One region of the Streptosporangium sp. H13245 genome, then DNA from elsewhere that is predicted to be linked to it. Evidence: riboswitches for the same ligand, from Rfam matches in the RefSeq annotation. Region 1 holds a riboswitch; each other region holds the start of a gene.
What was found. Region 1 has a riboswitch for cobalamin ahead of ACW9TB_RS13820 (ribonucleoside-diphosphate reductase subunit alpha). Riboswitches for the same ligand answer to the same signal wherever they lie in the genome.

Region 1 (5,740 bases):
GCATCGGCCACACCCGCTGGGCCACCCACGGCGCGCCCAGCGACGTCAACGCCCACCCGCACCTGTCCACCGACGAGCGCATCGCCATCGTGCACAACGGCATCATCGAGAACGCCGACGAGCTGCGCGCCAAGCTGGAGGCCGACGGTGCGATCTTCCTGTCGGAGACCGACACCGAGGTGCTGTCACACCTGATCGCCCGTACGGTCAAGGAGGCCGACTCGCTGGAGGAGGCCGTCAGGACCGCGCTCAAGCGGGTCGTCGGCACGTACGGGATCGCGGTGATCGACTCCGAGCGCCCCGGCGAGGTGGTCGTGGCCCGCAACGGCAGTCCCATCGTGCTGGGCATCGGCGAGAAGGAGATGTTCGCCGCGTCCGACGTCGCCGCGCTGGTCCGCTACACGCGCCAGGTGGTTCACCTGGAGGACGGCGAGATCGCCGTGCTGCGGGCCGACGGGTTCAACACCTTCGCCAGCGACGCGCGGGAGACGGCCAAGGAGACGCTGACCGTCGACTGGGAGGCCGGGCACTACGACACCGGCGGCTACGAGCACTACCTGCTCAAGGAGATCTCCGAGCAGCCCGACACGGTGGCCAGGACGCTGCGCGGGCGGCTGGACGACCGCTTCCACATCGCCCACCTGGGCGGTCTCAACATGGACGCGCGGGAGACCCGTTCGTTCCGCCGGGTGAAGATCATCGGCTGCGGTTCCGCGTACTACTCGGGCCAGATCGGCGCGCAGCTCATCGAGGAGCTGGCGCGCATCCCGGCCGACGCGGAGCCGGCCAGCGAGTTCCGCTACCGCAGCCCGGTGGTGGAGGCCGACACCCTCTACGTGGCGATCAGCCAGTCGGGGGAGACCTACGACACCCTCGCCGCCGTCCAGGAGCTCAAGCGCAAGGGCGGCAGGGTGCTCGGCATCGTCAACACCGTGGGCAGCGCGATCGCCCGCGAGTGCGACGGCGGCGTCTACCTGCACGCGGGTCCCGAGGTGTCGGTGGCGAGCACCAAGGCGTTCACCTCGACCGCCGTGGCCTTCGCGCTGCTCGCGCTGCACCTGGGCCGGGTGCGTGACCTGTCTCCCGCCGACGGCCGCAGGATCTGCGACGGCCTGCGGAGGCTGCCGGACCAGATCAAGGAGATCCTGGCGCTGGAGCCGCAGATCAAGGAGCTGGCCGGTAAGTACGCCGAGTCGCCGAGCATGATGTTCGTGGGCCGGGTCAGGGGCTACCCGGTGGCCCGCGAGGGTGCGCAGAAGCTCAAGGAGATCTCGTACGTGCACGCCGAGGCGTACCCGGCCAGCGAGCTCAAGCACGGGCCGCTGGCGCTGATCGGCCCGGACATGCCGACGGTGGCGATCGTCCCCGACGACGAGCTGCTGGACAAGAACCTCACCACGCTGGGCGAGATCCGCGCCAGGGGCGGCCGGGTGCTCATGGTGGGCCACCGCGCGGCCGATCCCAAGCTGGCCGACGACTGCGTCGTGGTGCCCAGGAACGAGACCGAGCTGGACCCGATCCTGCTCTCGATCCCGCTCCAGCTCTTCGCCTACCATGCCGCCGTGGCGCTGGGACGGGACGTCGACAAGCCCAGGAACCTCGCCAAGAGCGTCACGGTGGAGTGACTTCCTGGCTCATGTCCGGGTACGGGCGGGAGTTCCGGCATACCCCACTTCATCACAGAAGGTGATGAAGCAGTAACCTCAAGTATGGGGGGTTCTTGGGGGAAGGGGCGCTTATGCGCCGTAGGGGGTTTTTCGCACTGGCGGCGGGGGCCGTGGTCGCCGCGGGGTGCGACGCGACCGGCGGCGCCGATCCGGCGGTGAAGCGCCTGTCCGTCCTCGAACCGAGCGCCGACGGCCACGGCTGGGACGGGATCGCGGGCAGGCTGGCGACCGTTCTGGTCCAGTCGGGGCTGGCGCGTACCGCTATGGCCGTCGAGCGGACGGGGGCCCTGGGATCCGCCCCGCGCGACGCGTTCGGCGTCTTCCAGGGCCCCTTCGCCCGCGAGGGCAGGCTGCTCGTCACCGCGATGCCGATGGTGGCCGCCGCGGAGATCGCCAACACCGTCCCCGTGGTGAACGCCTCCACCCCCCTCGCCCGCCTGGTCGGCGACTGGGCGGTCCTGGTCGTCCCCTCCGGCTCCAGCCTGCGCACCTTCGAGGAGTTCGTCGCGCGGCTGCGCCGGAACCCGGCGGGGCTGACGGTCGGCGGCCGGTTGGAGGGCGGCTCCGACCACGTGCTCTACGGCATGATCGGCAAATGCCTCGGGGTGGACACCCGGCTGCTGGAGTACGCCGGATACCTCGCCCCCGAGGACGCCGCCGAGGCGCTCCAGGCCGGAGGGGTGGCGGCCCTGCTGGGATCGGCGCGCGCCCTGCGGTCCGAGATCGTCGCGGGCCGTCTGCGGCCCCTGGTGGTCTCCTCCGGCACCCGGATCGACGGGATCGACGCGCCGACGCTCATGGAGGTCGACGTCCGCCTGGAGTACAGCGACTGGTGCGGCCTGCTGGGCCCCAAGGACATGAGCCCGGGGGACCGGGACGCCGCGATCGCCCTGTGTGACAGGATCGACGCCGCGCCGCGCTGGCGTTCCCTGTGCGCGTCCCACGGATGGAGCCGGGTCTATCTCAGCGGCGACGAGTTCCGCCAGTGGCTCTTCACCGAGACGGCCCGTACTCGCGGTGTGCTGCACGAGCTCGGGCTGTTGAAGTCCTCCGCCACAACCTGTTGGGGTAGTTGCGTCAGGCGCCCCTAGATGTAGGATCCTGCTCGTTGCTGGTTCGCCCCGCGAGGGGCGAGGCAAGAGGGAACCCGGTGAGACTCCGGGACTGCCCCGCAGCGGTGAGCGGGAACGAAAGCCGTCATTGAGCACTGGGCGAACCATGCCTGGGAAGCGACGGCCGGTAGGCGTGTGTAGTGCGCCCGTGAGTCCGAAGACCTGCCGGTGACGTGATTGTCCAGGGCCTCGTGGGAGGGCCCGCGGAACGAGGCGATCCGGCGTGCCCGGGATCGCTCGCGGACGCGTGCCCATCCGGCGGAGCCGTACGGGGAAGTCCGATCGAGCGAGGGGCACTACGTGACACAGGCATTGGCGGAGACCGCGACGGGGAGCACGGCGGCGACCGCGATGGACAAGGGTGTCGTCGGGAGCGCGGAAAGCGCGGGGAGTGCCGGGAACGCGGTGACGGCCGCGATGGACAACGGTGTCGTCGGGAGCGCGGTGGCGACCGCGACGGGGAACGGTGTCGTCGGGAGCGCGGGGAAAGCCGGGAACACCGGAAACGCAGGGAACACCGGAAACGCAGGGAACGCCGGGAACGCCGGAAGTGTGGCGGATGGGCGCAGGCTGGCCATCGACGAGGCCGCCGCCAGGGTGATCACCGATCCCGAGAACTCCAGGCTCGCCGCCGCGATGCTGGCCGAGCTGATCGCCGACGAGGCCGCCGAGCACGGTGTCCGCCGGTTCTCCGAGTCCGTCGCCGCGACCCACGAGGCGGGGCTGGTCCAGGACGGGCTCGCGGAGTTCGTGGCCGCCCACGCCGGAGTCCTGGACGCGCTGGTCGATCCGGAGGCCGACGCCAGGTTCGAGTACTTCGGGCTGCGTACCGTCTACGACCGCTACCTGCTGCGCCACCCGCGGACCCGCAAGGTCCTGGAGCGCCCGCAGCACTTCTTCCTCCGGGTGGCCTGCGGCCTGTCCGAGACCGTCGAGGAGGCCGCCGAGCTGTACGCGCTCATGGCCACCCTGTCCTACCTGCCCAGCTCGCCCACGCTGTTCAACTCCGGTTCCCGCAGGCCCCAGCTCTCCTCGTGCTTCCTGCTCGACTCGCCCCGCGACGAGCTGGAGTCCATCTACGAGCGCTACGGGCAGGTCGCGCGGCTGTCGAAGTACGCGGGGGGCATCGGGATCGCCTGGACCAGGGTCCGCTCGCGGGGCTCGCTGATCCGGGGCACCAACGGCCACTCCAACGGCATCGTGCCCTGGCTGCGCACGCTCGACTCCAGCGTCGCCGCGGTCAACCAGGGAGGCCGCCGCAAGGGCGCGGCCTGCGTCTACCTGGAGCCCTGGCACGCCGACGTCGAGGAGTTCCTGGAGCTGCGCGACAACACCGGCGAGGAGGCCCGCCGCACGCACAACCTGAACCTGGCCAACTGGATCCCCGACGAGTTCATGCGCCGGGTCGAGGCCGACGGCGTCTGGTCGCTGTTCGACCCCAAGGAGGTCCCGCACCTCACCGACCTGTACGGCTCCGCGTTCGACGACGCCTACCGGGCCGCCGAGGCCGAGGGCCGCTTCACCGGGCAGATCCCCGCCCGCACCCTGTACGGGCGGATGATGCGCACGCTCGCCCAGACCGGCAACGGCTGGATGACCTTCAAGGACGCGGCCAACCGGACCTCCAACCAGACGGCCAGGCCGGAGAACGTCATCCACCTGTCGAACCTCTGCACCGAGATCCTTGAGGTCACCGGCGACGCGGAGACCGCCGTCTGCAACCTCGGCTCGATCAACCTCGCCGCCCACCTTTCTACGCTCGCGGGGGAGACCGTCGACTGGGCCCGGTTGCGCGCGACCGTCCGTACCGCCGTGCGCTTCCTCGACCGCACCATCGACCTGGGCTTCTACCCGACCCCCGAGGCGGAGGCGGCCAACCGGAAGTGGCGCCCGATCGGGCTCGGCGTGATGGGCCTGGCCGACGTGCTGTTCACGCTGCGGCTGCCGTTCGACTCGCCGCGCGCCCTGGAGCTGTCCACCAGGATCTCCGAGGAGATCGCGCTCGCCGCCTACCGGACCTCCTCCGACCTGGCCGTGGAGCGGGGCCGCCATCCCTCGTACGAGGACACGAGGGCCGCCGCCGGGGTGCTGCACCCCGACCACTACGGGGCGGCGGGGTCTGCGGAGTGGGCGGAGATCAGGGAGCGGGTCGCGGCGACCGGCCTGCGCAACTCGCTGATGATCGCGATCGCGCCGACGGCCACGATCGCCTCCATCGCGGGCTGCTACGAGTGCATCGAGCCGCAGGTCTCCAACGTCTTCAAGCGCGAGACCCTCTCAGGGGAGTTTCTCCAGGTCAACCGCTATCTCGTCCGCGACCTCCAGGCCCGTGGGCTGTGGACCCCGCTGATCCGCGACGCGATCAAGCGCGCCGACGGCTCCGTCCAGGACATCCCGGAGATCCCCGCCGACCTGAAGGCGCTCTACCGGACCGCCTGGGAGCTTCCGCAGAAGGCGCTGATCGACCTGGCCGCCGCGCGCACCCCGTACATCGACCAGTCGCAGTCGCTGAACCTCTTCATGGCCACGCCGACCATCGGCAAGCTCTCCTCGATGTACGCCTACGCATGGAAGTCGGGCCTCAAGACCACCTACTACCTGCGCTCGCGCCCGGCGACCCGGATCGCGCAGGCCACCGTGGCGGCGCCGGTGGAGCGGGCCGCCCTCGACCCCGAGGCCGTCGCCTGCTCCCTGGAGAACCCCGAGTACTGCGACGCCTGCCAGTAGCCGTCCCGGTTCCTTCGCAGGGTTTTTCGAAAGCTTTGAGAAAGGCAGTATCCCGATGTTGCTCGATCCCGGCATGGATCTCACCCTGCGGCCGATGCGCTACCCCGAGTTCTACGAGCGCTACCGGGCCGCGATCCGCAACACCTGGACCGTCGAGGAGGTGGACCTCACCTCCGACCTGGCGGACCTGGCGAGGATGACGCCCGAGGAGCGCCACCTGATCAACCGCCTCGT
Region 2 (5,740 bases), on a different contig from region 1:
CGGTGAACGGCACGGGGTCCCGCGAGGCGCTTCGGGGAAGTGGCCGCCTCGCCGAACTCGACCTCCTGCGCTTCTTCGCCGCCATGGCGGTGCTCGCCTTCCACTTCTTCATCGCCTTCGCCTCGGTGTGGGGCGAGCGCCCGGCCGAGCTGTTCCCGGCGATCTCCACCCTCTCCGGGCTCGGCATCCTTGGCGTCGAGCTGTTCTTCATGATCAGCGGCTTCGTGATCCTGATGAGCATCTGGGGACGCGGCCTGGGGGCGTTCGCCCTCTCCCGGCTGGTGCGGCTCTATCCCGCCTACTGGGTCAGCGTGGCCGTCACCGCCGCCGTCTACGGGCTGACCGCCGCCAAGGCCCTGGACCCCAAGCTCGGCCTCGGCGAGTACGGGATCAACCTGACGATGCTCCAGCGGGCCTTCGGCGTCTACGACGCCAACGGCGTCTACTGGTCGCTCTGGGTGGAGCTCCGCTTCTACGTGCTGATCTCGATCCTGGTGATCACCGGGGTGACGCTCAACCGCTGCCTGGTCTTCATGGGCGTCTGGCTGCTGGCGGCCGGGTTCTTCGCCGGGAGCGACGAGGCGTGGGTCGATCTCGTGATCATGCCCAAGTACGCGGCGTACTTCGTCGGGGGCATGGCGTTCTTCCTGATGACGAAGTTCGGGCCCAGGCTCGTCCTGTGGTGCCTGGCCGGGATCAGCGGCGGCCTGGCCGTCAGCGCGGCGATCGACCGGGTGGCCGGGCGGGTGGAGAACGTCGGCTACGCCGCGATGCCCGTGCCCGAGTGGGCCGTGATCGCCACCGTGATCGGCTTCTACGTGCTCATGGCGATGGTGGCGCTGGGCTGGCTGGGGTGGCTGCGCTGGCGCGGCCTGGTCGTCCTGGGCGCGCTCACCTACCCGCTCTACCTGTTCCACACCCCGGCCGCGGTCCTGATCATCCCGGCCTTGCGGGACGTGTTGCCGCCCCCGCTGACCGCCCTGGTCACCGTGCTGGCCGCGATGGCGTTCTCCTACCTGGTGTACCGGGTGGCCGAGCGCCCGCTTCAGGAGTTCGTCAAATCCCGGAGGCGGCGGAGGGGCGAATCCCCTTCCCCGTCACAGCTCCCCGCGCTCTCCTCGTTCCCCCTCGCAACGGGCGAAAAGGCTTCGGTGCCATAACTGTCCGACCACCGGGCATAGTGAAGGGTCTAGGGTCGGGAATAGATACCACGGAGAGAATCAGTCCCTGACGAACAGAGGGTGCGCATGACGGTACGGCGGGTGATGGGCATCGAGACCGAATACGGCATCTCCGTGCCCGGACAGCCGGGGGCCAACGCGATGGTGACCTCCTCTCAGGTCGTGAACGCCTATCTGGCGGCCTCGGCGGCCAGGGCGCGGCGCGCGCGGTGGGACTTCGAGGAGGAGAACCCGCTGCGGGACGCACGAGGGTTCGACCTCGCGCGGGAGGTGGCCGACCAGAGCCAGCTGACCGACGAGGACCTCGGCCTGGCGAACGTGATCCTCACCAACGGGGCCCGGCTGTACGTGGACCACGCCCATCCCGAATACTCCACGCCCGAGTGCACCAACCCTCGGGCGGCGGTGATCTGGGACAAGGCGGGCGAACGGGTGATGCACGACGCGGCGGTCCGCGCCTCGGCGATGCCGGCCAACGCCCCGATCCAGCTCTACAAGAACAACACCGACAACAAGGGCGCCTCCTACGGCTGCCATGAGAACTACCTCATGCGCCGGGCCACCTCGTTCGCCGACATCGTCAGGCACCTGACGCCGTTCTTCGTCTCCCGGCAGGTCGTCACCGGCGCGGGCAAGGTCGGCATCGGCCAGGACTCCCGGGGCGAGGGCTTCCAGATCAGCCAGCGGGCCGACTTCTTCGAGGTCGAGGTGGGCCTGGAGACGACGCTCAAGCGGCCGATCATCAACACCCGGGACGAGCCCCACGCCGACCCGGAGAAATACCGCCGCCTGCACGTCATCATCGGCGACGCCAACATGTCGGAGATCTCGACCTACCTGAAGCTGGGATCCACCGCGCTCGTCCTGGCCATGATCGAGGACGGCTACTTCACCCGCGACCTCGCGGTGGACAACCCCGTCCAGGCCCTGCGCGCGGTCTCGCACGACCCCACGCTCAAGTACGAGATCTCCATGCGCGACGGCCGCAGGCTGACGGCCGTGCAGCTCCAGATGGAATACCTGGAGCTCGCGCGCAAGTACGCCGAGGAGCGCAGCGCCAACGGCCTGGACGAGCCCACCAAGGACATCCTGGAGCGCTGGGAGTCGGTCCTCACCCGCCTGGCGGAGGACCCGATGCAGCTGTCCGGGGAGCTCGACTGGGTGGCCAAGCTGGAGCTCCTGGAGGGCTACCGCACCCGTGACGGCCTTCCCTGGTCGCACCCGCGCCTGCAGCTCGTCGACCTCCAGTACTCCGACATCCGTCCCGACCGGGGGCTCTACAACCGGCTGGTCGCCCGGGGCCGGATGCAGCGCCTGGTCACCGAGGAAGAGGTGCAGAGGGCCATCGAGGTGCCGCCCAACGACACCCGTGCCTACTTCCGCGGACGCTGCCTGAGCCAGTACAGCGAGTCGGTGGCCGCGGCCTCCTGGGACTCGGTCATCTTCGACATCCCCGGCCGCGAGTCGCTGCAGCGCGTCCCCACCCTTGAGCCGCTGCGCGGTACCAAGGCCCACGTGGGCGAGCTGTTCGACCGCTGCCGTACCGCCGCGGAGCTGGTGACGGCGCTGACCGGCGAGCAGTGACCTCCTGAGAGGGGGGAGGCGGCCCGGCCGGGCCGCCTCCCCCCTCGGCGTGTCCGGGGCCGTCGGGAAACTCTGGAACACCGGATCCCGTCAAAGCGGACATCCGGATTGACGGAGGACGGAGAACCGGGATACGTTCCGGGTGTTTTGTGGCGGTGCGAGGGAAATCCGGTGAGATTCCGGTGCGGTCGCGCCACTGTAACCGGCTCCCAGGAGCCGGGAGTCAGGTCACACTCGGCCGCCACCGACCTACGAAAAGGGACGCGTCAATCCCGGAGGAGGTGGCCGTGAGCCAGATCTCGGCACCGCACAACCAGCCCATCCCATGGCCCTCGCTCACCCGCTGGCTGCTCGCCGTACCGGTGCTGCTGCTCCTCGCCTACCTGGTCACCTTCGACCAGGGAGCGATCTCCCAGGCGGGAAACTACCTGCACGAACTCATGCACGACGGGCGCCACCTGCTCGGCGTACCGTGCCACTGAGCCATCGGTGATCACCAAACTCATCGTCCGGGGCCTCGTCGTCGGACTGCTCGCAGGGCTGCTCGCGGCCGTCTTCGCCTACACCGTCGGCGAACCGCGCATCGACCAGGCCATCGCGCTGGAGGAGGCGGCCGCCGCGGCCGCCGCCCCGGCCGAATCACACGACGACACCGCGACCGCGGCCCACTCCCACGACGAGGAGGAGGCCCTGGTCAGCAGGGACGGGCAGCGCTTCGGGCTCTTCCTCGCCCTCGGCCTGTACGGCCTGGCGGTCGGGGGCCTGTTCTCCCTCGTCTACGCGGCCGTACGCGGCCGTGCGGGACCCCGCTCGGAACCGGTGCTCGCGGTCACCCTCGCCGCTGCCGCGTTCACCTCCGTCGTTCTCATCCCTTTCGTGAAATATCCCGCCAACCCACCGGCCGTCGGTGATCCGGAGACCATCAACCAGCGCACCGTGCTCTACCTGGTCGCCGTGGTCATCGGGATCCTCGCCGTCGCCGCGGGCACCGCCGCCTACCGCTACGCCGCGCGGAGCGAACCGTGGGTGCGCTGGCTGGCGGCGGGCGCCACCGTGCTGATCCCCGTCGTCGCGGCCTGGATCCTCCTGCCGGAGATCTCGGAGGTGCCCCAGGGCTTCCCCGCCGACCTCCTGTGGGACTTCAGGGTCGCCTCCATCGGGACCCAGGTGGTCTTCTGGACCGGCGTCGGCGCGCTGTTCGCCTTCGCCGCCCGCAGGCGCGGCCCGGTGTGACGACCCCCTCGGGGGTCACCCGCCTGCTCCTGGTCTGCCACGCCTCCACCTCGGCGACGGTACGGGCCGCGTTCCCGGGTGACGAACCACTCGACGAACGCGGCCTGCGCCGGGCCGAGGCGATGGCGCGGGACCTCGGCCCCGGCCCCGCCGCCTGTCCCGCCGAGCTGCGCTGCGTCCAGACGGCGGCGGCGCTCGGCCTGCGGGCCGAGCCCGACCCGCTGCTGGCCGACTGCGACTACGGCCGCTGGAGCGGCCTGACGCTCGGCGAGGTCGAGGCCGCCGAACCCGAGGCGCTCGCGTCCTGGCTCGGCGACCCCGGCGCGGCGCCACACGGCGGGGAACCGGTCACCGCGCTCCTCGCCAGGGTGTCGGGCTGGCTCGCCGCCCGCGCTCCCGGCAGGGCCGTCGCGGTCACCCACCCGGCGATCATCCGCGCCGCGGTCGTCCACGCCCTCGGCGCCCCCGCCCAGGCCTTCTGGCGCGTCGACGTCGCGCCGCTGGCCCGCGTGACGCTCACCGGACGCGGCGGGCGCTGGCGGCTCAGCTACTCCCCATGACGACGTGAACACCCGAAGGCCCGGCTGACGTGACGACCCGGTGACCTGGCCATCCGGCTAATCGGCCGCTTGGCTGTTCGGCCGCAGAAAAGGAGATCCCGAAGGTGCCTGACTCCCGCTATCCCTTCACCGCGATCGTGGGGCTGGAGGACCTGAAACTCGCGCTGATCCTCAACGCGGTCTCCCCCCGCGTCGGGGGAGTGCTGGTCAGGGGGGAGAAGGGCACCGCCAAGTCCACGATCGTGCGGGCACTGGCCGCCCTCCTGCCGCCCGTCGAGGTGGTGCCCGGCTGCCGCTTCTCCTGCGACCCCGCCGCCCCCGACCCCGGCTGCCCCGACGGGCCGCACGAGGCCCGTACAGAAGGCACCGTCCGGACCGGCGCGGCAGCGTCCTCCGCGTCCTCCGCGCCCCGGCCCGAGGCGGCCCGCTCCGGTGAGGCCCGGCCCGCCCGTCTGGTCGAGTTGCCCGTCGGCGCCTCCGAGGACCGCCTCGTCGGCTCCCTCGACATCGAACGAGCTCTCACCGAGGGCGTGAAATCCTTCGAACCCGGCCTCCTGGCGGGTGCCCACCGGGGCGTCCTGTACGTCGACGAGGTCAACCTCCTCCACGACCACCTGGTGGACCTGCTGCTCGACGCCGCCGCCCTCGGGACCTGCTACGTCGAGCGCGAGGGGGTGTCAGTACGGCACGCCGCCCGGTTCCTGCTGGTCGGGACGATGAACCCCGAGGAGGGGGAGCTGCGCCCGCAGCTGCTCGACCGCTTCGGGCTGACCGTGGAGGTCCGGGCCTCGCGGGAACCGTCCCAGCGGGTGGACGTGGTCCGGCGCCGCCTGGCCTTCGAGGCCGACCCCGACGCCTTCGCCGCCGCCTGGTCGGACGAGGAGCGGGCGCTCGCCGCGCGCATCGCCGAGGCCCGGGCCAGGGTCGCCCAGGTCGTCCTGCCGGACGCGGCACTGCTCAGGATCGCCACCGTCTGCGCGGGGTTCGAGGTGGACGGGCTCCGGGCCGACCTGGTCACCGCGGGCGCGGCGATCGCGCACGCCGCCTGGCAGGGCCGCACCTCCGTCACCGCCGACGACGTACGGGAGGCGGCCAGGCTCGCGCTCCCGCACCGCCGCCGCCGCGACCCCTTCGACGCGCCCGGCCTGGACGAGTCCAAGCTCCAGGACCTCCTGGACCAGA
Region 3 (5,740 bases), on a different contig from region 1:
GCGCGCTCTCCCGCACATAGAACGGGTTGCCGCCGGTGCGCTCGGCGATTCCGGCGACGGTCTCGTCGTCGGCCTCGCACTCGTCGCGTACGAGCCGCGCGACGGCCGCGTCGTCCAGGCCGCGCAGGGCGAGCCGGAGAGGCGTGGCACGCGCGAGAAAGGCCAGCGTTTCCGTGAGGTGACCGCCCTCGTCCGCACGGTAGGCCGCGACGACCAGGATGGGGGCCCGCGTGCCGAGGCCGCCGCCGAGCAGCTCCAGCGTGGCGGCGTCCGCCCAGTGCAGGTCGTCCAGTACGACGGCGACCGGGCGCTCCGCGGCGACCGTCGCGAGCCATTTCCACACGGCCTGGCGCAGGCGGAACCGTCCCGCGGTGGCGTCGGCGTGCACCGGCCCGGTGTCGGTGAGCAACGGCGCGAGGTCGTCCGCGAACCCGCCCGGGGACGCGGTCGCGGCGACGGCCCTCAGCGCCTCGGTCCAGGCCCACGCGGGCGGCGCGCTGTCGACCTCGGGGCAGTGACCGGCGGCGACCAGCCATCCGTCACGTTCGAGCCGCCTGCCGAGGTGTTCCAGGAGCGTCGACTTGCCGAGCCCGGCCTCGCCGGTGACAAGGGCGACGCGGGTCCCGTCGGCGGTGGCCTCGGCGGCGGCCGTGACCAGTGCCGACAGCTCCGCCTCGCGTCCGACGAACGAAGCCGTCTCCCGGAGAGGGGCCGTCCGCGGCGGTGGGTCGGTCTGTGGTGGCGGGGCGGTCTGCGGAGGCGGGGGTACGGCCGCGCGCAGGACGTCCGTACGCCGGGTGAGGATCGCCTCCTCCAACGCCGTCAGCTCCGGGCCGGGGTCGAGCCCGAGCTCCTCGGCGAAGACGCCGCGGGCGCGGCGGAGCGTCGCCAGCGCGTCGGCCTGGCGGCCACTGCTCCACAGCGCCAGGGCGTGCAGCCGCCAGCCCTCCTCGCGGAGGGGCTCGTCGCGGGTGAGCCGCCCGGCCTCGGGAACCACCGAGGCGGGGTCGCCGGATCGCAGGCCCGCCGCGACGTGCAGCTCGGTGGCGACCAGGCGCAGCTCGTTCAGCCGGGCCGTCTCGGTGGCGGCCCACGGTTCGTCGGCGACCTCGGCGAACGCCGGTCCCCGCCACAGCCCCAGCGCCTCGGCGAGCCGTGCCCGTGCGGCGCGCGGGTCGGTGGCCGTACGGGCCTGGCCGAGCAGGTCCTCGAACCGCCACGCGTCCACCGACTCCGGCGGCAGCCGCAGCGCGTAGCCGGGCGACGCGCTCACCAGCAGCCGGGCCGGCGTGCGCGGCGGGCGCCCCGGCTCCAGCAGCCGCCGCAGGTTGGACACGTACACCTGCAGGGACATCAGCGCCCGCGCGGGCGGCTCCCCGCGCCACAGGTCCTCGATCATCCGGTCGACCGGCACGACCTGCCCGCGCGCCGCCACCAGCAACGCCAGCACGCCTCGCTGTCGCGGCCCGCCGAGGTGGACGGCCTCACCGTTCACCTCGATCGCGAACGAGCCCAGCACCCGAATGAAACCCATGATCCGCACATCGTACGTGGCCCGCTCCAAACCACTTCCAAACCCCCTCCAAATACCCGGGAGCAGCCTGAACACGTCACAACCGATGAAGGGCGGGAACAGATGAGCGTCAACACCCAGGAGATGGAGATCGTCCACCGCGTCTTCCGGCGTGAGTCACGGCTGCTGGTGGAGCTCGTCGCGGCCGTCACCCCGGGCGACACCGCCCGCGCCAAAGTGATCTCCGGTCACTTCCGCGACTACCGGCTGGGCCTGCACAACCACCACGAGGGCGAGGACGAGCTGCTGTGGCCGCCGCTTCTCTCCCGGGTGGACCTGAAGGCCGACATCGTCCTGCGCATGGAGGCCCAGCACGAACGCGTCGCGGCCACCCTGGCCAGGCTGGACGCCGTGGTCCCCGCCTGGGAGGCCACCGCGGGCGCCGACGAACGCGACATCCTCGTGGCCGCCCTCGTCGAGCACCGCGCGGTCCTGCTGGAACACCTCGACGACGAGGAGGCCACCCTGCTCCCGCTCGCGGCCGAGCACCTCACCGAGCGGGAGTGGGCCTCCCTGGGCGACCACCTGGTGCACAACACCCCCAAGCTCACCCTGCTCACGCTCTTCGGCGCCGTCCTGGAAGACGCGAACCCGGCCGAGCGCGCCGTCGTCCTCAGGGGCCTCCCCGCCCCGGTCCGCGTCATCTGGCACGTCATCGGCCGCCCCCGCTACGCCCGCCGCATCCGCCGCGTCCGCGGCTGAACCCCGCCCCGCCCCGCTCTGAACGTCACAAGGAGAATCATGTCGCTGAAGAACGTCAACACCGCCCTGGCCACCGCCGGTGCCCTGTTCATCCTCTACATCGGGGTGTCCTACGTCCTGACCCCCGAGACGTCCGCCCCGGACTTCGGCCTGCCGAGCTGGCCCTCCGGCGACGGCGACGGCTTCCTGGTACTGAAGGGCATCCGCGACATCGTGTCGGGCCTGGTCATAGGCGTCCTGCTGCTGACGGGCCACCGCCGGGCCCTGGGCTGGGTCCTGCTGGTGGAGGCCGTCACCCCGCTCGGCGACATGGTCAACGTACTGGCCCACCAGGGCTCCACGGCCGCCGCGTTCGGTATCCACGGCCTGACCTCGGCGCTGGTCGCGGTCACCGGCCTGCTGACCCTCCGCGAGACCGGCAAGGCCCGTAGCGCCCACGAGGCCGCCGCCCCGGCGCCCGCCGTACGGGCCGCCTGACGTCCGTACGCCCCGAAGGGGTGGCCCGGCCACACGGCCGGGTCACCCCTTCGAACGCGGGAAGCGCACCGGGTGGTGCGCGCTTTGTCGTTGATGGGTGGTGTGCGAGCATGGTCGGCGTAGGCGAGCGCGGAACGAGGAAGCCGGTGTGAATCCGGCGCGGTCCCGCCACTGTGATCGGCGAGCGAACCCCGACGAAGCCACTGCCCGGGACAACGGGTGGGAAGGCCGGGAGGAGCGTTGACCCGAGAGCCAGGAGACTCACGCGGTCGCCACCTCGCGGAAGTTGGGGCGGATCTCCCCAAGAGAGGAACGGTGCTCGCCATGCCTGGACCCCGGCCCGGACTGCCGCCCGCCGCACCGTCGGCGGTGTCGGCGGCGGTCGCCGACGTCTCCACGATCAGCGGCTACTTCGACCTCGGGATCGGCCCCGCCGAGGAGGGCTGGCGGCCGCTCACCGACCTGCTGACCGGCCCCGGACCCCTGCGGGAGCGGATCACCGACGTCGCCGGACGCCTGGGAACCGACGAGCTTCGGATCGCGGCCTCCATCCTGTTCCAGGGCCTGGCGGCCCGGCTGTGGTCACCGGTCATCGGCGCGGCGGTGACGCACGACCTGCTCCTGGACCTGGACCCCGCCCGCGTCCACTGGCGGGCGGCGCCCAGCGGGCCGCTGCCACTGCGGGCCGAACGCCCGACCGGCTGGCAGGTCCTCGACCCCGCCCGGATCGCCGAACCGCTGCACCGCACCGTCCTGACCGAGCTGCTGGAGCCGCTCGCGCGGACCGTACAGGAGATCGTGAAGATCGCCCCCGGCCTGCTGTGGGGCAACGCCGCCTCCGCCCTGGCCGGAACCATCCGGACCGTCGCCCGCCAACGCCCCGAACTCACCGCGCGAGCCGTCGCGCTCGGCCGCGAACTGCTCACCACGGGAGTCCTCCGGGGCAGCGGCGACCTGGTCGAACCCGCCCCCGGACAACCGTTCTTCGTCCGGCGCAGCTGCTGCCTGTACTACCGCCTGCCCGAAGGCGGCAAATGCGGCGACTGCGCCCTCATCGACCCCGACACCCGCCGCGAGCAGTGGGCGCTGACCCTGCGGCAGGCCGGAGAACCCGCGTGAGCCACGACGAAGAGCGGCACGCAGGGGCTGTCCGGTCGCCGCAGCCGTCACACCGGTTCGGACGGGTCGGACGAAAACCGGGAGAAGGCTCGCCAGCGCCACAGGTAGCGGGGGAGCCGCCGGAGGGCGACGGGCCGGGGCCAGTCACCGGCCCGGAACCACGCCTCGGCACCGCCGTCGACGACGATGACGCTGCCGCTCATGAACGCCGCCGCGGGCGAGAGCATCATGATCACCCAGTCGGCGAGGTGCCCGGGGTCGCCCACCTCGCCGACCGGGTTGGGAAACGAGTGGAACGCCCTGGCCGCGAGCGGGTCCGCCAGTTCCTCGTCGAGGATAGGAGTCTTCACCGGTCCCGGGGCGATCACGTTGAGCCTGATCCCGGCCCCGGCCCACGCCGGGGTCACCGCCGCCCGCCGCGCCCAGTCGGTCACCGCGAGCTTCGACGCCGCGTAGGCGAAGTTGGGGGCGGCCCGCCCGTACATCCGCGCCCTTCGCACCGCCCGGTCGATGTTGCCCGCGCGGATGGCGCGGAACACGTGCCGGGGCACCGCGGGCATGACGGTCGGCGAGTTGCTGCCGAACACCACGGCACGGGCGTCGCCGCTCGCCGCGAGCGCGGGCCGCAGGGCGGTCAGCGGCTCGACCGAGCCCAGGTAGTTGGTCTGCGCGATCCTCCGTACGCGGCCGGGGCCGGGCAGGGGCCCGATCCCGGCGGCGGCGACCGCGCCGTCGAGTACGCCACCGGACCGGTCGAGTATCCCGGCGGCCGCCGCCGAGCGGCCTTCGGGGGTCGCGAGGTCGGCGACGACGTCGACGTCACGCAGATCCACGCCGATCACGGAATGCCCGGCGGCGCGCAGCCGCTCGGCCACCGCGGCGCCCATCCCCGACGCCGAACCCGTCACCGCGTAGGTGCCCATCAGTCACCACTCGGGAGGACGGCCGCCGCGACGATGACGTTGCCGACGATGGTCGCGGTGACGGTGCGCGCGACCGCCTCTGCGGCGGCCCCGGCTCCCCAGTTGCCCTGCTCAAGCTGCTTGGCGCGGGTGATCACCGGAGAGGTCCAGGGGATCTCGCGATGGAACTGGGGCAGGGTCCCGCTTCCCGAGAGCAGCGCCCCGAGGGCGGCGACCCGGCGCCGGGGTTCCGCGCCGTCGACGAGGACGTCCCGTACGTCGGAGAGGAGGCGTGCCCGGCGACCGGTTCCGCCGTCCTCAAGGACCTTCGTGTCGAACAGGCCGAGCGTCCTGCGGCTCGCGCGCCGGATGTCGCCGCGTTCGACGAGCCGGTCGAGCAGCGGGCCCCGCAGGGTCGGCCCGATCGCGGCGAGCGCCGTCTGGACACCCCGGGGTTTTTCCGCGAGGTAGTCCCACGCGGATCGCAGGATGCCGTCCGACGGCGGGTGGTCCGCGACGGCCTCCACCCGCGTCGATCCGCCCCGGCCGGGAACGGTACGCACATGCCCGCCGAGCCCGAGATCGGCGAGCACCGCTCCCGCGAGGATGTAGAAGAGCGTGTTCTCGCCCGCGATGATCCCGGTGCCCCGCGACCCGGCGTCCGGCTGGAACAAAAGCAGCAGGAGATCCTCCGCCAGGGTCGGTGCCCCGAGCGGTTCGGCCTCGGTCCTGTCGCCGGTCACGGGTTCTCCGGGGTGCTCGGCCATCGGTCCTGCCTTTCGAGGGAGGGGCGGGGTACGGGTGGCTCAGGCCATCGCGGCCGTGAGCATGGACCACGAAGGCCGAGGACTGTCTCGACGTGCCCCCAAGGAGAAACCGTGTTCCGGGAACAGGGTCAAACGCGGTCGTCGTCCGCCTCGCGCGCGACGCGCAGTTGTTCGTGGGCGAGAACGCTCGCGCGGTGCAG
Region 4 (5,740 bases), on a different contig from region 1:
CGACACCGGCCAGCGCCTCCTGCGCCTCCGGGGTCAGCCACGGCCGCCCGGCGGGGCCGAGCCCCACCACGACCACCTCGCCGCGCGTCCTCGCGTCGCTCACGGTCTCTGTGGTGGGTGCGGGGCCCGCCGCGTTGACGGGGCTCGGGATCAGCGCCAGCGAGAAGTACGGGACGCTGCCGGGGTCGACCTCGGCGAGGGGGGCCAGGCGCTGCTGCCCGGTGGTGGCGCGCTCGACGTACCATGCCTCGTCGAGACGCCCGGCCTCGGCCAGCGCGTCACGGACCTTGGTGAACGTACGGCCGAGCTTCAGCACCGCCGCCGAGTCGGTGGCCGCCAGGCGCTCGGCGAGCACCTCGGCCGGGAGCGTTCCCGGCAGCACGGTCAGGATCTCGTCCCGCTCGACCAGCGGGCGCCCCAGGACCGCGGCGGCGCCGCTCACCGACGTCACGCCGGGCACGACCTCGGTGACGTAGCGGTGCGACAGGCGCTTGTGCATGTGCATGTACGAGCCGTAGAAGAGCGGGTCGCCCTCGCACAGCACCACCACGTCGCGCCCGGCGTCCAGGTGGGCCGCCAGCCGCACCGCGCAGGCGGCGTAGAAGTCGTCGATCGCCCCCTGGTAGCCGCCCGGGTGGTCGGTGGTCTCGGTGGTGAGCGGGTAGATGAGAGCCTCCTCGACCTGCCCCTCCCGCAGGTACGGGGCGGCCACCGAACGGGCGATGCTCCGGCCGTGGCGGGCACTGTGGAAGGCGATCACGTCCGCCTGGCCGATCAGGCGGGCGGCCTTGACGGTCACCAGTTCGGGGTCGCCGGGTCCGAGCCCCACGCCCCACAGCCGTCCGGTCACGTCGTTACTCATTCTTCCTCGCTCGCCATCGCGTTGACCGCGGCGGCGGTCATCGCGCTTCCGCCCCGGCGTCCGTTCACGACCAGGTACTCCAGGTTCGCCGGATGCTCGGCGAGGGCCTGCTTGGACTCCGCGGCACCGATGAAGCCGACCGGGACGCCGAGTACGGCGGCCGGGCGGCCCGCGCCCTCCTCGATCATCTCCAGCAGCCGGAACAGCGCGGTCGGCGCGTTGCCGATCGCGACCACCGAGCCCTGGAGCCTGTCGCGCCACAGCTCCAGCGCGGCGGCGCTGCGGGTGGTACCCAGTTCGGCGGCGAGCTCCGGCACCCGGGGGTCACCGAGGGTGCAGACCACCTCGTTGCCCGCGGGGAGGCGGCGCCGGGTCACCCCGGAGGCGACCATCATGGCGTCGCAGAGCACCGGGGCGCCCGCGCGGAGGGCCTCGCGCGCCGAGGCCACGACACCGGGTGACCAGCGCAGATCGCTCACCAGGTCGACCATCCCGCAGGCGTGGATCATGCGGACCGCGACCCTGGCGACGTCGGCGGGCAGGCCGTCCAGGTCGGCTTCCGCGCGGATGGTGGCGAAGGAGCGGCGGTAGATCTCCGCGCCGTCGCGGACGTAGTCGATCACAGTTCCCCTCTGGCGGCCGCCACCGCGGCCGCGGTCTCCTCGATGCCGGAGCAGGTCAGGCCGGTGCCGTCCAGTTCCAGGCGGTAGCCGTCGCCGGTGGCGACCACGTCCGCGACCCGCCCCCTCGGACGACCGCAGCGCCTGGCGCAGCCCGCCCAGTGCACGGGGAGCGTATCGGTGCCCGCCCCCTTCCCGGACGGCGGGGCCACGGACGGCCTGCTTCCGAACGGTCTGCTTTCGGATGGCTCGATTTCGAACGGCTCGTCTTCGGACGGCTCGTCTTCGGACGGTCCGCTTCCGGGCGGCTCGTCTTCGGACGGCCCGCTTTTGGGTGGCTCGCTTTCGAACGGTCCGCTTCCGGACGGCCCGTCTTCGAACGGCTCGCTTTCGGAGGGTCCGTCTTCGGATGGTCCGCTTCCGGACGGCCTGCTTACGGAGAGCCCGCTTTCGGATGGCCCGTCACCGGCTGGGGCCGTGAACGGCGGTGCCACGGACGTCGGGGCCATGCCGATGGCGGTGGCCGCGTCGGCTTGGACGTCGGCGAGGGACTTGGCGCAGCCGGGACGGCCGGTGCAGGCCGTCACGCCGATCCACGGGGAGGCGGGGTCGACGACCAGCCCGGCGGCCTCCAGCCGGGCGGCCGTACCCGCCACCTCGGCGGCGTCCAGGCCGGGCAGAACCACGCCCCGCCACGGCGTGAGCCGGATCTCCCCGCCCGAGGCGACGTCCGCGAGCAGCCGTGCCGACGCGGAGGTCAGCCGCCCCAGCGGGACCGCCACCCCGAGCGCGACCCGTGCGCCCCCGTTCCCGTTCCCGGTCCCGTTCCCGACGCCGCCTCCGGCCCCGGCCTTGGCCTCGGCCCCAGATCCGGACCCTGCTCCCGCTCCGAACCCCACCCCGGCCTCGGATCCGGAACCCGCTCCGGCTCCGCCTTCGGAACCCGCCCCGGCTCCGCCTCCGAACCACGCCCCGGCTCCAGTACGGGTCACGTCCGTGCTCCCGACGACCCCGACCGGACCGAGGGTCACGACCCGTGGTCTCACCGGTTCGAAGGGCGCCGTACCGGGGATCCCCAGGGCGGTTCGCACGCGGGCGGCGATCAGGGAGGGGCCGTCGGGGAGTTCGGCGATCCGCCAGGCGGTGACGTCCCGGGTGACCAACTCGTCGAGGAACGCCTCGGCGGCGGCGAGCAGAGCGGTCACGGCTTCGCCCATCGGGACGCGCAGGCCGCTGTCGGTTCCGGCGAGGATCAGCGCGGCCTCGTCCGGCCCCGTCGGCAGGATCCCCGCGTCCGCGCCCAGACCGGCCACGTCCCCCCGGCCGTCGTCGAGGGCGAACATGAACCGCCCCGGCAGGGCGGCGAGGGCGGGCCGGGCGCACAGCCGCCGGTCCAGCTCGCCGATCAGCGGGGTGACGTCGGCGATCCCGCCGCCCGGGTGGCCCGGACGGTCCGTGCCGTACGCGCCGCCCGGTCCGGTCAGCCCGCTGAGCCCAGCAGGCTCGGTGAGCCCGGTCAGCGGGGAGGCGAGGATGTTGCGGATCCGCTCGTGCGTCGCAGAGGGCAGCAGGCCCGCCCGCGCCATCCGGGCGGCGAACTCGTTCTCCGTACCGCCGTCGCCGTCTGGATTCTCCGGGCTCTCCGGGTTCTCCGGGGCGAGGCCGCGCACCTGGACGTTCGCGCGGGAGGTCAGCTCGATGACGCCGCCGCCGCACGCGGAGGCGGCGTCGGCGAGCGCGCGCAGCTGGGAGGGGGTGAGGCGGCCTCCGGGCACGCGGACGCGGGCCAGGCCGCCGTCCGCGGCGGCATGGACCTGGAGCGCCCCGGGGCACGCGTCGAGTCGCGATCGTCCGGAAAAGTCGGCTATGGACACTCAGAGGATGTTAACGCCAGTTTCTTGCATCGAACCGGACTGCCGTAGTGTCATCGGTGGCGACGGCAAAGGGAGGAAGCCGGTGTGATTCCGGCGCGGTCCCGCCACTGTAACCGGGGAGCGAACCCCACCCGGGCCACTGTCCCGACGGACGGGAAGGCCGGGGTGAGCACCGATCCGGGAGCCAGGAGACTCCAGCCGTCGCGGCCGACGACGACCCGGGGCGAGGACCCCGAGGGAGGAAGCTCCGTGCGCTTTTCGCCGTTCCCTCACTACGACGTGACATCGCGATCCCTCCGCGACACCATGGAGTCGCGGGCCCCTCGCCATGACATGGCATCACGGGTCCACCACGCCGCGACATCGCGGGTTTCTCGCCACGACGTGACACCGGGGACCCCCGATCACACCGTGGCATCGCCGTTCCTTCACCGCGATATGACATCGCCGTTCCCCGGCCACGATGTGGCGTCCCTGGGCCGTACCGCCCTGCCTCTCCTGGAGTGTGGCGCGTGATCCTCCTGCTCTCGACCTCCGACACCGACCTGCTGAGCGCTCGCGCGAGCGGCGCCGACTACCGGCTCGGCAACCCCGCCAGGCTCGCCGCCGCTGACCTCCCGCCGCTGCTGGAGGGCGCCGACCTGGTCGTGGTCCGCCTGCTCGGCGGGCGCCGCGCCTGGGAGGAGGGCCTGGACGCCCTGCTCGCCGGACCCCGGCCCGTCGTCGTCCTCGGCGGCGAGCAGGCGCCGGACGCCGAACTGATGGAGCTGTCCACCGTGCCCGGCGGGGTCTGCGCCGAGGCGCACGCCTACCTCGCCCACGGCGGCCCGGCCAACCTGACCGAACTGCACCACTTCCTGTCCGACACGCTGCTGCTCACCGGGCACGGGTTCGCCGCGCCCGAGCCCACCCCCACGTGGGGGACGCTGGAGCGCGAGGCGCGCGACCAGGACGGGCCCGTCGTCGGGGTGCTCTACTACCGGGCCCACCACGTGGCGGGGAACACCGCCTTCGTCGAGGCGCTCTGCTCGGCGATCGAGGACGCGGGCGCGCGGGCGCTGCCGGTGTACTGCGCCTCCCTGCGCACCGCGGAGCCCGGCCTGGTGGAGGTCCTGCGTACGGTGGACGCCCTGGTGGTGACCGTGCTCGCCGCGGGCGGCACCCGACCGGCGACCGCGTCGGCGGGCGGGGACGACGAGGCCTGGGACGTCGGCGCGCTCGCCGAACTGGACGTGCCGATCCTGCAGGGCCTGTGCCTGACGAGCAGCCGGGCCTCCTGGGCGGAGAACGACGACGGCCTGTCCCCGCTGGACGCCGCCACCCAGGTCGCGATCCCCGAGTTCGACGGGCGGATCATCACGGTGCCGTTCTCCTTCAAGGAGATCGACGAGGACGGGCTGACCGTCTACGTGGCCGACCCCGAGCGGGCCTCGCGCGTGGCGGGCATCGCGGTGCGCCACGCCACGCTGCGGCACATCCCGCCCGCCGAGCGGCGGCTGGTGCTGATGCTGTCGGCCTACCCCACCAAGCACGCCCGCATCGGCAACGCCGTCGGCCTGGACACCCCGGCCAGCCTCGTACGGCTGCTGGCCGCGCTCCGCGAGCGCGGGTACGACATCGGCGCCGAGGACGAGCTGCCCGGGGTGACCGGGCAGGACGGCGACGCGCTCATCCACGCGCTGATCGCCGCGGGCGGGCAGGACCAGGACTGGCTCACCGAGGAGCAGCTCGCCGGGAACCCGGTGCGCATCGCGGCGAGCCGGTACGCCGAGTGGTACGCCACCCTCCCCGCGGACCTGCGCGCCCGGATGGAGGAGCACTGGGGCCCGGCGCCCGGCGAGCTGTTCGTGGACAGGTCGCGCGACCCGGAGGGCGAGATCGTGCTGGCCGCGCTGCGCTCCGGCAACGTGGTGGTCATGGTGCAGCCGCCGCGCGGCTTCGGCGAGAACCCCATCGCGATCTACCACGACCCCGACCTGCCGCCCAGCCACCACTACCTGGCCGCCTACCGCTGGCTGGCCGACGGCTTCGGCGCGCACGCCGTGGTCCACGTGGGCAAGCACGGCAACCTGGAATGGCTGCCCGGCAAGTCAGCGGGCATGTCGGCCTCCTGCGGCCCGGACGCCGCGCTCGGCGACCTGCCGCTCATCTACCCGTTCCTCGTCAACGACCCCGGCGAGGGCACCCAGGCCAAGCGCCGCGCCCACGCCACCCTGGTCGACCACCTCGTCCCGCCGATGGCCCGCGCCGACAGCTACGGGGACATGGCCAGGCTGGAGCAGCTCCTCGACGAGCACGCCTCCATCGCGGCGATGGACCCGGCCAAGCTGCCCGCGATCCGCGCCCAGATCTGGACGCTCATCCAGGCCGCCAGGCTCGACCAC

Region 2: linked by a shared signal. The riboswitch ahead of ACW9TB_RS29445 (CbtB domain-containing protein) and the one ahead of ACW9TB_RS13820 (ribonucleoside-diphosphate reductase subunit alpha) in region 1 are both predicted to bind cobalamin.
Region 3: linked by a shared signal. The riboswitch ahead of ACW9TB_RS35460 ((2Fe-2S)-binding protein) and the one ahead of ACW9TB_RS13820 (ribonucleoside-diphosphate reductase subunit alpha) in region 1 are both predicted to bind cobalamin.
Region 4: linked by a shared signal. The riboswitch ahead of cobN (cobaltochelatase subunit CobN) and the one ahead of ACW9TB_RS13820 (ribonucleoside-diphosphate reductase subunit alpha) in region 1 are both predicted to bind cobalamin.

The regions. Positions count from the first base shown of each region.
Region 1 covers NZ_JBSZKT010000006.1:181,938-187,677, reverse strand. The annotation lists gene glmS (glutamine--fructose-6-phosphate transaminase (isomerizing)) at 1-1,625, shown strand, start outside; gene ACW9TB_RS13825 (Bug family tripartite tricarboxylate transporter substrate binding protein) at 1,739-2,758, shown strand; cobalamin riboswitch at 2,763-2,963, shown strand; gene ACW9TB_RS13820 (ribonucleoside-diphosphate reductase subunit alpha) at 3,080-5,506, shown strand; gene ACW9TB_RS13815 (ribonucleotide-diphosphate reductase subunit beta) at 5,562-5,740, shown strand, end outside.
Region 2 covers NZ_JBSZKT010000029.1:11,525-17,264, forward strand. The annotation lists gene ACW9TB_RS29435 (acyltransferase family protein) at 3-1,160, shown strand; gene dop (depupylase/deamidase Dop) at 1,248-2,765, shown strand; adenosylcobalamin (AdoCbl) riboswitch at 2,902-3,035, shown strand; gene ACW9TB_RS29445 (CbtB domain-containing protein) at 3,053-3,247, shown strand; gene ACW9TB_RS29450 (CbtA family protein) at 3,255-3,998, shown strand; gene ACW9TB_RS29455 (histidine phosphatase family protein) at 3,995-4,558, shown strand; gene ACW9TB_RS29460 (VWA domain-containing protein) at 4,654-5,740, shown strand, end outside.
Region 3 covers NZ_JBSZKT010000045.1:31,210-36,949, reverse strand. The annotation lists gene ACW9TB_RS35475 (BTAD domain-containing putative transcriptional regulator) at 1-1,534, opposite strand, end outside; gene ACW9TB_RS35470 (hemerythrin domain-containing protein) at 1,637-2,275, shown strand; gene ACW9TB_RS35465 (DUF4267 domain-containing protein) at 2,315-2,752, shown strand; cobalamin riboswitch at 2,836-3,031, shown strand; gene ACW9TB_RS35460 ((2Fe-2S)-binding protein) at 3,077-3,871, shown strand; gene ACW9TB_RS35455 (SDR family oxidoreductase) at 3,919-4,794, opposite strand; gene ACW9TB_RS35450 (GOLPH3/VPS74 family protein) at 4,794-5,540, opposite strand; gene ACW9TB_RS35445 (helix-turn-helix domain-containing protein) at 5,669-5,740, opposite strand, start outside.
Region 4 covers NZ_JBSZKT010000012.1:18,343-24,082, forward strand. The annotation lists gene ACW9TB_RS19850 (precorrin-2 C(20)-methyltransferase) at 1-862, opposite strand, end outside; gene ACW9TB_RS19855 (precorrin-8X methylmutase) at 859-1,485, opposite strand; gene ACW9TB_RS19860 (precorrin-3B synthase) at 1,482-3,356, opposite strand; cobalamin riboswitch at 3,403-3,573, shown strand; gene cobN (cobaltochelatase subunit CobN) at 3,869-5,740, shown strand, end outside.